DNA from 2 places in the Colwellia sp. Arc7-D genome. Region 1 is predicted to be linked to the other one. Evidence: predicted binding sites of a transcription regulator. Region 1 holds the regulator's gene; the other holds the start of a gene.

What was found. The regulator sigma-54, encoded in region 1, starts transcription at its own class of promoters, with help from an activator protein. The targets are predictions, from matches to a motif close to GTTGGCACGNNNNTNGNNT.
Positions count from the first base shown of each region.
Region 2: DBO93_RS18135 (BON domain-containing protein) is a predicted target of sigma-54. The motif match lies at 1,266-1,284, and genes of this name have one in related genera.

Region 1 covers NZ_CP028924.1:3,888,764-3,897,679, forward strand. Annotated here, with positions in the region: gene DBO93_RS16845 (calcium/sodium antiporter) at 1-791, shown strand, start outside; gene DBO93_RS16850 (KpsF/GutQ family sugar-phosphate isomerase) at 808-1,773, shown strand; gene kdsC (3-deoxy-manno-octulosonate-8-phosphatase KdsC) at 1,775-2,320, shown strand; gene lptC (LPS export ABC transporter periplasmic protein LptC) at 2,317-2,883, shown strand; gene lptA (lipopolysaccharide transport periplasmic protein LptA) at 2,915-3,394, shown strand; gene lptB (LPS export ABC transporter ATP-binding protein) at 3,395-4,126, shown strand; gene DBO93_RS16875 (RNA polymerase factor sigma-54) at 4,187-5,692, shown strand; gene hpf (ribosome hibernation promoting factor) at 5,728-6,015, shown strand; gene ptsN (PTS IIA-like nitrogen regulatory protein PtsN) at 6,045-6,497, shown strand; gene rapZ (RNase adapter RapZ) at 6,504-7,358, shown strand; gene DBO93_RS16895 (HPr family phosphocarrier protein) at 7,365-7,643, shown strand; gene mgtE (magnesium transporter) at 8,151-8,916, shown strand, end outside.
Region 2 covers NZ_CP028924.1:4,174,789-4,183,704, forward strand. Annotated here, with positions in the region: gene DBO93_RS18130 (diguanylate cyclase) at 1-504, opposite strand, end outside; gene DBO93_RS18135 (BON domain-containing protein) at 681-1,232, opposite strand; gene DBO93_RS19160 (hypothetical protein) at 1,425-1,556, opposite strand; gene greB (transcription elongation factor GreB) at 1,654-2,127, shown strand; gene DBO93_RS18145 (VTT domain-containing protein) at 2,243-2,827, shown strand; gene DBO93_RS18150 (EAL domain-containing protein) at 3,407-4,651, shown strand; partial or broken gene fre (NAD(P)H-flavin reductase) at 4,859-5,553, opposite strand; gene ubiD (4-hydroxy-3-polyprenylbenzoate decarboxylase) at 5,600-7,102, opposite strand; gene rho (transcription termination factor Rho) at 7,293-8,552, opposite strand; gene trxA (thioredoxin TrxA) at 8,743-8,916, opposite strand, start outside.

The sequences.
Region 1 (8,916 bases):
GAAATCCTGATACCGCCATTGGTAACGCGATAGGTTCAAATATTACCAATATTGCTTTAGTTCTTGGCTTAACTGCACTGTTTAACCCATTGACTGTCTCATCGTCCACGATCAAACGTGAAATACCTCTCATTTTAATTATTACGGCTATAGCAACATACATGCTAGCTAATAGTAACTTTAGTTTTAATGAAGGTTTAATTCTAATTATTGGCTTTGTACTCTACATTGCGACCTTACTCTTCGTGACATTAAAGCGCTCAAAAGAAAACCCTATTGACGACAAAATGGTAATAGAAGCAGAGCAAGAAGTACCTGATGGTGTGAGTACCAAGCACTCGGTTATATGGCTTATTGTGGGTATGATTTTACTGCCGTTAAGTGCCAGCTTCTTAGTAGACTCTTCTATTTTTATAGCGAAAGCCTTTGGTATTAGCGACCTTGTTATTGGCTTAACAGTAATAGCCATTGGTACCAGCCTACCTGAACTAGCAGCCAGTATTATGAGTATTATTAAAAAAGAAGATGATCTAGCCCTTGGTAATATTATTGGCTCAAATATATTTAATATATTAGCTGTGTTGTCGCTTGCGGGATTAATTTCTCCAGGCAATATTGATAACGCCGCTGCCGTGCGCGACGCTCCATTTATGCTAGCAACCACCTTCTTATTATTTATACTTTGTTTTAGTCGTGGTGGAAAGTTTCGCATCACGCGCGCGAAAGGGTTACTATTATTAGCCGTCTTTATTGGTTATCAAGTGTTACTTTTTAGTCAAATCAACGCTTAAAAATTGGTCTTTAGTCATGAAAAACTTTAAACAATTAGCACTGAATGTAATTCATATTGAGCAACAAGCTATTGCTGAGTTAACGCAATTTATCGACGACGACTTTGCACAGGCTTGTGAGCTAATGTTTAATTGTCGAGGTCGTGTTATCGTCATTGGCATGGGAAAATCTGGTCACATTGGTGGTAAAATTGCGGCTACTTTAGCCAGTACAGGTACACCTTCATTTTTTGTTCATCCCGGTGAAGCAAGTCATGGTGATCTTGGCATGGTCACCATTGATGATGTCGTATTAACCATTTCTAACTCAGGTGAAACGGGTGAAGTATTGGCCATTATTCCTGTTCTTAAGCGTATTGGCGCCAAAATAATTGCCATGACCGGCAAGCCCGACTCTACACTTGCTAAACTTGCCGATACCCATGTCTGTGTAAAAGTATCACAAGAAGCTTGTCCGTTAGGGCTAGCACCAACATCAAGCACAACAGCCACTTTAGTTATGGGTGACGCTTTAGCCGTTGCTTTACTTAACGCGCGTGGTTTTACCGCCGACGACTTTGCTTTATCGCATCCCGGTGGTAGCCTTGGTAAAAGATTATTATTACGCTTAGCCGACATAATGCACAAAGATGAACGACTCCCAACGGTGACACAAAGTGCTAAAATAAAAGATGCCTTAGTTGAGATGTCGTTAAAAGGCTTAGGCATGACGGCTGTGGTTGACAGTGACAACATACTTGTCGGTCTTTTTACTGATGGTGATTTACGTCGTATTTTAGATGCTGAAATTAATATTCATCAAGATAGCATCACCAGTGTAATGACAAAAAATCCACTGGTAGCTAAACAAGACATGTTAGCGGCAGAAGCATTAAAAATTATGGAAGACAAAAAAATTAATGGCTTAATTATCGTCAACGATGATAATCAGCCTATTGGCGCGATGAATATGCATGACTTATTGAAATCAGGAGTGCTATAAATTGGACAGTTTATACGGAAAAGTTTCGCCAAGTGTTTGGCAAAAAGCACAAAAGATCAAACTCTTTGTTTGTGATATTGACGGCGTTTTTTCTGATGGCCGTATTTATTTAGGTAACAATGGTGAAGAATTAAAAGCCTTTCATACCAAAGATGGATATGGCATCAAAGCGCTAGGAGCTAGTGGTGTTGATGTTGGTGTAATTACAGGCAGAAAATCCAATATCGTACAAACTCGTATGACCGCATTAAACGTAAAACATATAGTGCAAGGCGAAGAAAACAAACTGCCAGCGTTGAAAGCAATGCTCGCTTCATTAAAGTTAAAGCCAGAACAAGTGGCTTACATCGGCGATGATATGCCTGACTTCGATTGTCTAAACTATGTTGGTTTTAGCATTGCAGTAAATGATGCACATCCCGCCATTTTAAACTTGTGTGACTACATAACTTATACCCGCGGTGGTTTTGGTGCGGTACGAGAAACCTGCGATCTTATTATGCAAAGTCAACAGACTTTAGCTAATGCGTCAGGTGCAAGTATATGAATCGCATAACTATTGCGACAATAGCACTTTTTTTACTCGCCTTAACAACCTATGGCATACTCGAATGGTTTGGTGCAGAAAAACAAACCAGCAATATTCTCGAAAGTGCCAATCAGCCAGAATTTATTGCTGAAAACCTCAACAGTGATGTTTACAAATCAACAGGCCCATTATCCTATAATGTTGAAGCCCAACGAATGGAACATTATGCTCAATTAGAGGTCACACACTTTGAATACCCACGTTACACCTTGTACCCAAAAAACAATAAACCGACTTGGCAAATAACCGCCAATGAAGGCACGCTATATAATAATAATCGTGTAAAATTAAAAAATCGCGTACGTTTAATCGCCACTGATGAAGAAAGTTTAATACAGGAAGTACACGGAAAAAATCTAGAAATGGACTTAAAAACAAATATTATCAGCTCAGAGCAAACAATCTTAATATTAGGTAAAGGATTTACTATGTATGGCTCAGGATTAATTGTAGACTTAAACACAACACAGATGACATTGACTGAACATGTACAAACCATTTATAAAAAAATTAAAAAATAACCTTATTTATTTTTCTGCATTTGCATTATTAATGCCGACAGTAAATGCTGAAAAATTCGATGTTGACCAAGAAATTAAAATTTCTTCTTCACGCCAAGCAGCTGATCTGAAAAATAAAATATTCAGTTATATTGATAATGTCATTATCTCTCAAGGTTCACTGACAATTAATGCAGAACTCGTACAGGTGATAACTCAAGATAAAAGCAATAATAAAATTTATATTGCAAAAGGTTCTCCTGCGACATTTGAGCAAACGCTGCAAGATGGTAGCCCTATCAATTTACAAGCCAATGAAATTCGTTATGAACCTGATTTGAATACGGTTGTTATTTCAGGTAATGCTTTGCTACGCCAAGAAGGTAGTGAAGTAAGTGGCAGTAAAATTACCTATAACTTCGAGACTGAATATGTCAATGCCGAAAGCTTAGAAAATGCTAAGGTTGAAACAGTATTGCAGCCAAAAAATAAAACTGAATTGCCAAAAAAATCTAAGGACAAGCAAGAGTAAATGTCTACTTCAACATTATCAGCCATTGGCCTTGCAAAAGCCTACAAAGGCAGAAAAGTCGTTAAAAACGTTAGCATGAAGGTTTCTGCTGGACAAATTGTTGGCTTATTAGGACCAAATGGCGCAGGTAAAACCACTTCGTTTTACATGATCGTTGGCTTAGTTAATAACGACAGTGGCTCAATTATTTTAAATGACGAAGATTTAACCTTATTGCCTATGCATGAACGTGCCCGCAAAGGTATTGGTTATCTACCTCAAGAAGCTTCAATTTTTCGTAAACTAACGGTTTATGACAACATAATGGCTATTTTACAAACCCGTAAAACGCTAACCGACGTTGAAAGAGAAGAAAAACTTGAGCATTTATTAGAAGAATTTAACATTGGTCATATCAAAGACAACCTCGGCATGAGCCTTTCTGGTGGTGAACGTCGACGAGTTGAAATAGCGCGAGCTTTAGCTGCAGATCCTAAATTTATTCTCCTTGATGAACCTTTTGCTGGTGTTGATCCAATTTCGGTAGGTGATATAAAAAAAATTATCCTACACTTAAAAGAACGTGGCATAGGTATCTTAATTACCGACCATAATGTACGTGAAACCCTCGATGTCTGTGAGCATGCCTATATTGTTAGTCACGGCGAGCTTATTGCCGAAGGTAACTCTACTGAAATACTTGCAAATCAACACGTAAGAGATGTATACCTTGGTGAACAATTCACGCTATAGTGAATAACAGACTTACTCGGTAACATACTAATGTACTTGAACAGGGAAAAGAAAACGTAAATGCGTCCTACTCTGCAACTCCGTATCGGACAACAATTAACGATGACCCCGCAATTGCAGCAGGCTATCAAGCTGTTGCAATTATCGACCTTGGATTTACAACAAGAAATTCAAGAAGCTCTTGAAAGTAACCCTTTACTTGAAGTTGATGAATCTCCCGACAACAATTCAGAAAACACCCCTGACAATTTAGAAGAAGCATACTCCGCTGGTATTGGCGATAGCGTAGAAATATCCTCAGATGGCAGCGAAGATTCTGTACCGACTATTGATGAAATAAGCTCATCAGAAGGCCTAGCAAAAACTGACATACCCGAAGAATTAAATAGTGATACAACCTGGGATGACAACTTTAGTGCCAGTGCGAGCAGTGGCGGTGTTGGTCATGCATCAGAAGATTATACCTATCAGGGTGAAACAAAAGACTCCTTACAAGACCATCTTATTTGGCAAATGGAACTAACACCATTTAGCGATACCGATAGAACAATTGCTATCGCTATTATTGAAGCTATAGATGATGCCGGCTACCTAACAGTTTCTGCAGACGAGATATTAGAAAGCGTAGGCATTGATGGTGTTGAACTTGATGAAATTGAAGTAGTGCTTAAACGGATTAACGTTTTTGATCCGGTGGGCGTAGCGGCTCGTTCAATTCCAGAGTGTTTACTTATTCAGCTCAACCAATTTTCAAAAGATACGCCTTGGCTCGCTGAAAGTAAGTTAGCGGTAACCGAGCATATCGAATTATTGGGTAATCGCGATTATCGCCAATTGATGCGAAAGTTACGCATTAAAGAAGACCAATTACGTGAAGTTATTCGCTTAATACAATCATTAGACCCTCGCCCGGGCGATAGTGTTATCAAGAGTGAAGAACAGTATGTTATTCCTGACGTGTCGGTTGAAAAGAAAAATGGTCGCTGGACTGTAGAGCTAAACCCAGACACAGCACCTAAGTTATCGGTAAATCAACAATATGCTGCCATGTCTCGCTCGATGAAATCATCAGCAGACAGTCAATTTATTCGCTCGAACTTGCAAGAAGCTAAATGGTTTATCAAAAGCCTTGAAAGCAGGAACGATACCTTGTTAAAAGTGTCCAATTGTATTGTACAGCGCCAGCAGGGTTTCTTTGAACATGGCCCTGAAGCTATGCGACCTATGGTTTTAAATGATATTGCCGAAGCGGTAGATATGCACGAATCGACTATTTCTCGTGTTACTACACAAAAGTATATGCATACACCCAGAGGCATTTTTGAGCTTAAATACTTCTTCTCTAGCCATGTAAGTACTGAAAATGGTGGTGAATGCTCATCAACCGCTATTCGTGAGTTAATTAAAAAACTTGTTGCCGCCGAAATACCCGCAAAGCCATTAAGCGACAGTAAAATCGCCGATATCTTGGCCGAACAAGGCATTAAAGTAGCAAGACGCACTATTGCCAAGTATCGAGAGTCACTCTCTATACCGCCGTCAAATCAACGTAAAAGCCTATTGTAGGCAACCTTAATCACCAAAAAAGAGGAATGAAGCTTATGCAAATTAATCTTACTGGACACCATGTCGATGTTACCGACTCATTACGTGATTATGTTAATGCTAAATTTGAAAAAATAGAGCGCCACTTTGAACACATTAATAATGTACATGTGGTACTAACGGTTGAAAAATTGAACCAGATCGCTGAATCTACTGTGCATTTAACGGGCTCGGAGGTTCACGCTAAGGCTGAACATAACGATATGTATGCATCAATTGATGCATTAATTGATAAATTAGATCGCCAAATTTTGAAATACAAAGGCAAAATCAACAAGCATTAGCGCCAAGTCGCTTTAGGTTTTATAAGTTTATGAAGTTGCAAGATATCCTAACCCCGGAATGCACTATTTGTGCAGCACCGGGTTCCAGTAAAAAACGTATTCTAGAATACTTAAGTAGTCTGGCCGCTGAAAAATTGGTTGAACACGATACTTTTCAGCTACTAGAAAGCCTAGTTAAGCGCGAAAGAATGGGTTCTACCGGCATAGGAAATGGCATAGCGATACCGCATGGACGTTTAGATAATTCTACCCAACCCATTGCGGTGGTTATTACCACAGAAGAGCCGATAGATTTTGATGCGATAGATAATCGTCCTGTGGACATTTTTATTGCTTTATTTGTGCCCGAAAATGAATGCCAAAATCACCTGTGTACATTACAAAGTATCGCAAAAATTTTTCGTGAAAAACAATTTTGCAAACAAGTGCGTAAATGCCAAAGTAACCAAGAGCTGTTTCAGCTAATCCAACAGGCGAGTTAAGTCCCCATGAAGTTAATTATAGTCAGTGGTCGTTCAGGATCAGGTAAAAGTGTTGCATTACGCGTATTAGAAGATCTGGGCTACTATTGTGTAGATAATATACCGGTTAATTTGTTACCCGCTTTAATTCATACCGTCATTAATGATTATGAAAATGTTGCCGTCAGCCTAGATGTTCGAAACCTACCTGCTGACCCTAACGATGTACCCGAAATTATAGAATACTTACCTAATGCCGTAGAGCTAAGTTTACTTTATTTAGATGCCGACGATAGTGACCTAATCCGTCGTTTCAGCGAGACACGACGCTTACATCCGCTAATTAGACAAAATATAGCCTTAGACCAAGCCATAGCCTTAGAAAAAAAGCTTCTTGAACCTATCGCAAGTCGTGCACATTTATATATTAACACTAGCCAGCTATCACCACATCAGCTAGCCGACTTAGTTAGAGAGCGTATACTAGGTAAAAAATCGGGTTCTATGGTGGTTGTTTTTGAATCTTTTGGCTTTAAACATGGCGTACCACAAGATGCAGACTATGTATTTGATGCGCGATTTTTACCTAACCCATTTTGGGATAAAGAACTTAAGGGCTTCACCGGATTAGATAAACCTGTGCAAGATTTCCTTGCTAGCCAACCTATTGTGACAAAGTTTATTTGGCAAATAAATAGCTTCATGATGACCTGGTTACCGCATCTAGAACGAAATAATCGCAGTTATATTACTATAGCGGTTGGTTGTACCGGCGGTATGCATCGCTCTGTATATATCACCGAATTACTCGCAAATAATATGCGTAAAGAACGTAAAGACGTGCAGTCTCGTCATCGCGATTTACCTGTTGCCACAACGTAACTTGCTATGAGCACACAAGCCAGCCGTTATGTTCTCATCATCAACAAGCTTGGGCTTCATGCCCGAGCGGCTTCTAAACTCGCACAATTAAGTCAAAAGTTTACCGCAAAAGTCACCATTGAATTAGACGAAAATCATGCCGACGCCAACAGTATTATGGGCATAATGCTGCTTGCAGGTGCACAAGGTAAAACCGTTAAGGTAATTGCTACGGGTGAAGACGCTGAATTAGCACTCGAAGAAATTTGCCAACTTTTCAGCAACAAATTTGATGAAGCCGAGTAGCAAAACTCATATTTATTGTCGGCACCGTTAAGTCAATAAAAAAGCTGCGAAATATCGAAAATTACGGTAAACTCAACGCGTTAAATATTAACATTCGATACCATATAAAATAATGAATTAGCTAACTTATCGTTAAAGTTGGGAATTTAGCACAATCGAATTACCTCAAGCATATTCATTCTCGGCTTTGCCTGTAAAGTCGAAATGCATTACATATTCATTTAGTCGAATTTTCACTCATTTGGTATAATTTAATAGAAAGTTAATAATTGTCATTTATCATCGGGCTGTTTAACTTTTTTGGTTAATTTTTTTGGTTCAAGTTTACGAGACTAAAGTAACCTTAATTAACCTCAAAATAATGTAGTTTTCAATTATATATGGCGTACTCACACGTTAATTTGATTGTAATGCATAATATTCAGGTGCTAAATACCATATTAAACACCTGACAGTAAGTTCAACATCCTTAACAGTTTTCGTTTTGTAGCGGCAAAAGGTAAAAGTATGCCGGAAGTTTCCGAACAAGAATATAGTCACCAACGCCTCCAGCAGGTTAACGATGCCCTCGATAGCGGTATGTTTGTCTATGTCCGCAAGTTATTGCAAGACATGCCAGCTTACGACCTTGCCTTACTTTTAGAGTCATCTCCGACCAAAAGCCGTATGGCTCTTTGGCAGTTAATTGATGCCGATCATCATGGTGATGTTCTTGAAGAGCTAAACGAAGAAGTTCGAAAAGGTATTCTAAAAAACATAAATCCAGAAAAACTAGCTGCTGTTGCAGAAGGGATGGATGTTGATGATTTAGCCGAAGTTTTTCGAACATTACCTGACAGTGTTTACCAAGAAGTGCTTAACGCGATGGACTGGCAAGATCGCAGTCGTGTAGAAGCAGCACTTTCATTCGAGGAAGACACAGCCGGCGGTATTATGAATACCGATACTATATCCATTCGTCCTGATGTGACAGTGGATGTGGTGTTACGTTACTTACGCTTACGGGGTGAGTTACCCGAAGCGACTGACTCTTTCTATGTTGTTGACCGTGAAGATCATTTCATCGGCGCTGTTTCATTATCATCCATAGTAACAGCGAAAGCAGAAACCATTATTTCTAGCCTCATAGATAAAGATATTCAGGCAATTACTGCTGATATGAATGAAAAAGATGTCGCGAAACTCTTTGAGCGTTACGATTGGTTTTCTGCTCCAGTTATCGACCAAGAAGGTCGACTACTCGGTCGTATTACCGTTGATGATGTTGTTGATA
Region 2 (8,916 bases), 290 kb from region 1:
AATACCGGTTAAAGCATCGGTTTTTGAAACCAGTTCCAGCTCTTTAGTGTGCTTCACTAATTTAATATGATTTTTTACACGACTGAATAGGATTTTAGGCAAAGTATCTGAGGCAATATAATCAATAGCCCCTAAATCTAGCATTTGCTCCTCTTCTATTTCACTGTAATGATCACTAATAAAAATCATTTGAATGTGCTCTGTCGACTTATGCTGTTTCACAAATTTACACACATCCGCGCTAGTCATTTGAGCTAATTGTGTTGATGAAAGTACTATGTCAATGTTGCCATTTAAAATAGCTTTTAACGCCATTAAACCATCACTTGCTGTTTGTATTTGAAAGTGAGTGCCAAATATATTGCGCCAATCTGTCAATTGATTTTCGAACTCATTAACCAGTAATAGGGTTAGCTTGGAGTTACTTTTTGGTGTTAACTTACTATTATGTAAAGTAGAAGCTATTGCGTACACATTATCTTGAGAGGTTGGTGCTGAAGCCATCTAATCCTCCAAATTAGCTTTCGAGAGAAAGCAATGTTGAAATAATATAAAATCAAAACTCAGCAACACCAAATCAGATCAACGATAGATTATGATGAACACATGTTCAAATTTTGAAAAGTGCGAAAGTTAAACGCACGCCTAGAGCGTGCGTTTAGTTGAACTATTGCGAAATACTAATGCTTAACCATTTCCAATTTATCAACCACCGATTTAACGTCGGTTGTATTTTTGGCAATAGCAACAGCTAGTTGTTTTGCTGCATCTGAGTCAACTTGACCTGATAATGTAACCACGCCTTTTATGACTTCTACTTCGATAGCGGTTCCGCTTACTTCTGATTCAAATAAAAGCTTTGTTTTTACAACTGTTTCAATTTTGGAATCTGTTAATGCGATAAGCATTTTACTGTCTTTGGTAGATTTATTATCTATTACTGTCAAACGGTTATCGACTGAATTTACACCTTCTAGGCTAGCAACTAACTCTTCAGCCAACGCTTTATCAACATCGCTTTCAACTTTACCCGTTAGAATGACTACACCGTTTTTCACATCAGTATTGATGTCGAAAGAATTCAGATTCGTATTAAATAATAAAGTGCTTTCGGCTTTACCATCTAACCAAGCGTCTTTTGAGGTATCTTTCCATGTGTTCTCTGCATATGCTGCTGACGAGCCAACTGTTAATAATGTTAACGCAATAATTGAACGAATTGAGTTTTTCATATTATTCTCCTTTTAGTTAAGACAACAATACTAATGCCACATCTATGCCAGTAAAATAAAGCACTGATTAATAACGATATAATTTATTTTGTCCATTTATTTTTTGTGTTATTGAATCATCATCGCGATTTATTTACCGATTGGATTGTAAAAAGTACATAGGTGGGTAAAGTGAAAGTATCACAATGTGTATTACACAAACGTGTGATATTTATAAGCTACGTCAAAGTTGATGTTCGTAACGCCATGTTGAACATTAGCTTTTAAATGAATTACGTGATGTACGCCTGAACAAATACTCTCTAGCATAACAATATATTTCATTATATTATTACCTACAGCTTAATGAGGGTTTTATTTTTCTTATTATTTGTAAAATATCACTGCTATCTCCTCCAATTATCGAACTCACAAACAACATATGAAAACCAAATTAATTACTCGACCAGGCTATGTATTACTTCAGCAAGAGTTAAATAAACTCTGGCGAGAAGACCGTCCAGAAACAACCCGAAAAGTTTCGTGGGCGGCAAGTTTAGGGGATCGAAGTGAGAACGCTGATTATCAATATAATAAAAAGCGTTTGCGAGAGATTGATCGCCGCGTGCGTTATCTTCGAAAAATACTCGAAGAGTTAAAAGTTGTCGATTACGGCCCTCAACAAGAAGGCAAAGTATTTTTCGGTGCTTGGGTCAGTTTAGAAAATGACGACAATGAAACGCTAAAGTTTCGCATTGTTGGTCCAGAAGAAATCTATGGTCGCAACGACTACTCTTCAATTGACTCACCGATTTCACGCGCATGTTTAAAGAAAGAAGTTGATGACGAAGTCGTGGTTAAAACGCCTACGGGTGAAAAAATTTGGTACGTTAACGCCATTCAATATGAAAAATAATTAATGAAAATAATGCAATAGTCTAACAATCGATACTTTTTGAAATTTCATATTAAATTTAACACTCGATATATCTACTTACCTCGATAATTACCGACAACTAAAAGGAGTTTTGATGTCCGTACAAAATAAGATTAAACAAAAAACGCGTGAATTTATAGATTCTAGACATATGCTTAGAGGTATTACCATTGCTTCTTTTCTAGAATCTACCATAGTCCCCATTCCTTTAGAGGCCGTATTAATTCCTCTTATGCAGGCACGCCGCGAAAAACTTTGGCTTATTGCATTCATGGCAACATTAGGCTGTATAGCTGGCGCTTTACTTGGTTATACACTGGGATATTATCTATTTGATATTGCTGGCGAGTGGGTTATCAACACATTTTCAAACCCCGAACAATTTGAAAATGTGAAACAAAAAATGCATGACCAAGGCTTTTGGTTTGTTATCACCTTAGGCATAGTGCCAATTCCGTTTCAAATAGCCATGCTGGCAGCTGGTGCAACTAAATATTCACTCACTTTATTTATAATAGCCTCGGCTATTGCAAGATCTATTCGATATTTTGGTCTAGCGATTGTCGTGTATTACGCCGGTAATCAAGCTGAGCGTATTATCAGTAAACATAAAACAAAAACCATGATCGCTTTAACGCTTTTAATATTAACTGCTTGGGCATTAAGTCGTATGCTTTAAAGATTGATGAATAGCACGCTCTATTTATTGATAATAGAAGTAATAAACTGCATTTTACACATAAATTAGATAACCATTAGACTGTGTAGTCACTAGTGATTGTTGAAGACTTGCGTTATTAATAGCTTGCATAAAAAGGTCACTAGGATTGTCGTTTAGCTGATCAGCCACAAATAAAATTAATCAGTAAACTAACGATATTATCGAAATATTAACAACACTTAACATCTTGTTTTAAGCCTTAATAATTCATATAGTGTATGGAGTTTAGTGAGAAATCAAAACTTATAGCCACTGTCGATTCGTACTATAAATGAATAGTAGTATTACAGGGTTAATACTTTAATGCTATGGCGTGCAGTACTCTATACTTATTAGTCAAACAAGCGACAAAAATTTCAACCTAACAGAGGTGATAATTTCATATCTTCTGCGCTAGTAAATAGGTTTTTTATTTTTAAAGTAACACTTAAAACAATAGCTAAACCTCTCATTAAAAAGTCAAAACTTGACACCATTGGCGGTTATAAATAGTATTATTTAATATACGCTGCACATTTTTATTGTATGGATAAATATATGGACAGACAATTTATCGACCACATTTTTGATCCGAATGAAGAAACTAACGTTGGCGCTAAATTATTAAACCTACTGGCACTTGTTCGCAAACATTTAGATATGGAAGTCGCTTTCATTTCAGAGTTTGTTGGTAATGACCGCGTATTCAAATTAGTCGATAAGCAAACTTCAAGCTCAACAGTCTGCGTTGGAAATTCAGACGTGATTAAAGAAACTTATTGCCAAAAAATTGCTGATAATCAACTAGACCCCATAATCACTGATACTAAAGCTAACCCAATAACGAATGTAATGCCGATAACAAAGGAGTTGAACATTGGTTGTTATATTGGCGTTCCTATCGTTCTTTCTGATGGAGGGATGTACGGGACATTTTGTTGCTATAAGTCGCATCCCGATGACAGTTTAAATGGCAGAGATTTAACTTTTTTAACACTGATCTCCGAAGTTGCCGCTGAGCTTATTGAAAAAAATGTTCAATTCGAAATGTTAAACAAAGATGCCAAGCTAGCTATTGAAAATGTTATTAAAACCAAGGGTATCGATATTTATTTTCAACCAATATTTAGCTTAAACACTAATAAAATTTCAGGTTTTGAAGCCCTTTCACGCTTTACTTCGATACCTTATCGCACACCTGACATTTGGTTTAACGAGGCGGCTCAACTAGGCCTGGGTGAACCACTGGAAATGCTTGCTATACAAAATACACTCGATTATATAGACAAGTTTGATAAAGCGACTTATATATCAGTTAATACAGCTCCTGAACATATATTATCAGGTGCCATAGCAAAGGTTTTTGAGCAAATAGATTGTAATCAAATAGTGTTAGAATTAACTGAGCATACTCAGGTATTAGATTACCCCGCAATGCGCGAGGCTCTGAAACCACTACGTATCAAAGGTATGCGTTTAGCTATTGATGATGCAGGTGCTGGCTTTTCATCATTTCAACATATATTAGAGCTTGAAGCGGATATCATTAAACTTGATATTAGCCTAACGCAAAATATAAATAAGGAGAGAAGTAAATACCTTTTGGCTAAGGCTTTATGTGGTTTTGCTAAGGCGATTAACTGTATTATTCTTGCTGAGGGTGTTGAAACACAAGATGAACTCGATACACTGAGGGTGCTAGGTGTTGATAAAGTGCAAGGCTACCTGCTGGGTCGCCCAGCGCCATTTGAAGACGTTGTAAAGTATCAAACCACAACACTTTTAAATAAGCTTTCTGAGTAATTATCAACGTTTAAATAAATTTTGCTGCTTGCTACTGCTTATTGTACAACCCGCTTCAGCTAAATTTTTGTGGAATAATATAATAGCTCGTTTAGCCATATATATTATTCGACATTATCAATGTCTCTGTTATGTAACTAAAGGGTATTAATGTAAATACTTTAATACCCGAAAGTTTAAACTAACCAATAAGTAATTGTTTGTCGCTTAGATAAAAGCAAAAGCATCAGCATACATATGCTCTATTAATGCACCTTGCTCAACAAAATCGCCACGTACAACCGCAACCATTTCAAAGCGGCCAGCTAAATAGATATCATAATCAACTAAGTTATTAACATCATCCATTACCGCTTTATGTACCATGCCTGAACGACCTTTCCAATCAGCACTGGGCGCTTCAATCACTGGAATAAATTTACCATTAGCGAGTTTATTAATCATAGCGGCTGTTTGCTCTAACTCATAACACGCACTCGTGTCACGTAAGCCCCAGTAAACAATTACCTCTCGTTGAGAGTTCTGCAAAGCTAGATGCTCAAACATAGACTTCACATAAGAAAACCCGGTACCACCCGCAATAAGAAGTAGTGGGCGCTCACTACTTTCGCGTAACTGTGCATTACCAAAAGGCATTTCTACCGTAACTTCAGTATTAGCTTTTATGTGTTCTATCACTTGCATTGGATAACTGTCCGAACCAAAAGCACCAATTTGTAATTCTATTAGTTCAGCGCCAGGGCACTGGCAATTGAAAAAGGACGTTTATCTTCGTCACTCATTACAAAGTTTAAATACTGTCCGGCAGAGAAATCAACAGGCATGTTAGGCTTTAGAAGCGCCTTATAAACATGCTCCGTCAATGGTGTTAACGACGCTACCTGACATGTGATCACTTTCATTTATTCTTTACCTTATTACTGCATGCTGACTATATTAGCCGCATTTTTAATGTGAATTTTTGGTCTCGTTTGAGATATTAAGTTCATCCCAAATCTCGTCAACTTGGTCTTTAATTTCTTGCGTCATTTCTATGGGTTCACCCCACTCACGATTCGTTTCGCCAGGCCATTTATTCGTCGCATCTAAGCCCATTTTTGAACCTAAGCCTGAAACAGGTGACGCAAAATCTAAATAATCTATCGGTGTGTTCTCAATTAACACAGTATCGCGACTTGGATCCATGCGCGTTGTCATTGCCCAAATAACATCTTGCCAGTCTCGTGCATTAATATCATCGTCACATACAATAACAAACTTGGTGTACATAAATTGACGTAAAAACGACCAAACACCCATCATCACACGCTTAGCATGACCTGCATATTGCTTTTTAATGGTCACTACCGCTAGACGATATGAACACCCTTCTGGTGGCAAGTAAAAGTCTTGGATTTCAGGAAACTGTTTTTGCAAAATAGGGACAAACACTTCATTTAGCGCTACACCTAAAATCGCCGGTTCATCAGGCGGACGACCCGTGTAAGTGCTATGATAAATAGGATCTTTTCTATGCGTAATATGCGTTACGGTAAATACCGGAAAATCGTCAACTTCATTGTAGTAGCCAGTATGATCGCCATAGGGTCCCTCGGGTGCTACTTCATCCGGGTCAATATAGCCTTCAAGTACTATTTCAGCACTCGCAGGAACCTCTAAGTCACTACTTATGCACTTAGCAACTTCTGTTTTACTACCACGCAATAAGCCCGCGAAAGCATACTCTGACAAAGTATCTGGAACAGGCGTAACAGCTCCTAAAATGGTTGCCGGATCAGCACCAAGCGCAACAGCAACTGGATATTTTTCACCTGGAAAGGCTTTTTTAAACTCTTGAAAATCTAATGCACCACCGCGATGCGATAACCAACGCATAATCACTTTATTGCGACCTAACAATTGATTACGATAAATACCTAAATTTTGTCGTGATTTATGCGGCCCTTTAGTTACGGTTAATCCCCATGTGATCAAAGGAGCAACATCACCAGGCCAACATTTTTGTATTGGCAATTGAGTTAAATCAACTGCATCACCTTCAAGTACCACTTGCTGACATAGTGGTTTTTTAATCACCTTAACCGGCATGTTAAGCACTTGCTTGTATAAAGGTATTTTACTTAAAGCATCACGGAAACCTTTCGGTGGCTCTGGCTCTTTTAATGCTGCCAACAATGTGCCTACATCACGTAAGGCTTTTACATTTTCTTGCCCCATAGCCAAAGCAACGCGATCAGGCGTACCAAATAAATTGGTTAATACTGGCATTTTGTGTGGCATACCATTTTCGTCGATTGGGTTTTCAAATAACAATGCTGGACCGCCTTGTCTTAAGGTACGATCACTGATTTCTGTCATGGTTAAATCAGTAGAAATAGGCTGGCTAATCCGCTTGAGTTGACCTAATTTCTCTAGTTGAGAGATAAAATCTCTTAAATCACTGTATTTCATATTAGAATTTGATGAAAAATTTGTCGTACATTATAACGGTAATAAGCCTAAAACCCCTAATCGATAGCAGCATCAAGTTAATAATTCTGCTTTTATCGTATCCCATTTCAATTTATCGCCGATTAATTTTATATTACCCATAAAAAATGCCAGCTAATTGCTGGCATTTTTTAAAAAGTTAATAACTAGCTTATTGACGTTTCATCGAATCAAAAAATTCGTCATTAGTTTTCGTCATAGCCAATTTATCAATCATGAATTCCATCGCATCAATCTCACCCATTTCATGAACGATTTTACGCAGTATCCACATTTTCTGTAGTTCATCAGGCTTAGTTAAAAGCTCTTCGCGACGCGTGCCACTGCGGTTAAAGTGGATAGCAGGGAAAACACGTTTTTCAGCAATTTTGCGTGAAAGGTGTAATTCCATATTACCTGTACCTTTAAACTCTTCGTAGATAACTTCATCCATTTTAGAGCCAGTATCAACAAGCGCTGTTGCGATGATAGTTAAGCTACCACCTTCTTCGATATTACGAGCAGCACCGAAAAATCGCTTTGGACGGTGTAATGCGTTCGCATCAACACCACCGGTTAATATTTTACCTGACGATGGAATAACAGTGTTGTATGCACGTGCAAGTCGAGTGATTGAATCTAATAAAATCACAACATCTTTTTTATGCTCAACTAAGCGCTTTGCTTTTTCGATAACCATTTCGGCAACTTGAACATGACGATTGGCTGGTTCGTCAAAAGTTGAAGCAATTACTTCACCCTTAACTAAGCGCTGCATTTCAGTTACTTCTTCTGGACGCTCATCAATCAGTAATACCATTAACTCCGCATCAGGGTGGTTATGCGCAATACTTTGAGCGATGTTTTGTAACAATAAGGTCTTACCCGCTTTTGGAGGAGCAACAATCAAACCACGTTGCCCTTTACCAATTGGAGATGCTAAATCTAAAACACGTGCGGTAATATCTTCGGTAGAACCATTTCCACGTTCCATTGTTAAACGGTCAGTAGGGTGAATAGGCGTTAAGTTTTCAAAAAGGATTTTATTGCGAGAGTTTTCTGGACGGTCAAAGTTTACTTCATTAACTTTTAAAAGAGCGAAGTAACGTTCGCCATCTTTTGGTGGGCGAATTTTACCGGTAATGGTATCGCCTGTTCGCATACTAAATCGACGTATCTGGCTTGGTGATACATAAATATCATCTGGGCCTGCTAAATAGGAAGAATCCGCTGAGCGTAAAAATCCAAAGCCGTCTTGTAGAATTTCTAAAACACCGCTACCAAAAATATCCTCACCACTTTTAGCGTGGGCTTTTAATATGGCAAAAATAATGTCTTGTTTGCGGTTACGAGCTAAATGCTCCAATTTCATTGATTCTGCGAGTTTAACCAGTTCGCTGATCGACTTTTCTTTAAGTTCGTTAAGATTCATATTGGGGGTTCTTAAACTATTTAGGTTGTTATGCTGTGCCGTTTGGCAATTTAGGATGTTTAAATATGGTTTTTTTTGAAATGTTCTTTCTTTAGAAAACTAAATTTAGCATTAAAAAGTAAACCAGTAAAGGATCACTTAATTGATCTTATGATAAATAATAAAAAGGTCCGATAATTCGGACCTTTTTTTATAAATTGTTATCAATAAACTCTTTTAATTGAGTTTTTGATAAAGCGCCAACTTTCGTATCGGCTACAGCACCATCTTTAAACAGTAACAAGGTAGGAATACCACGAATACCGTATTTAGGTGGGGTGTTAGAATTTTGATCAATGTTTAATTTACCGATAGTTAATTTACC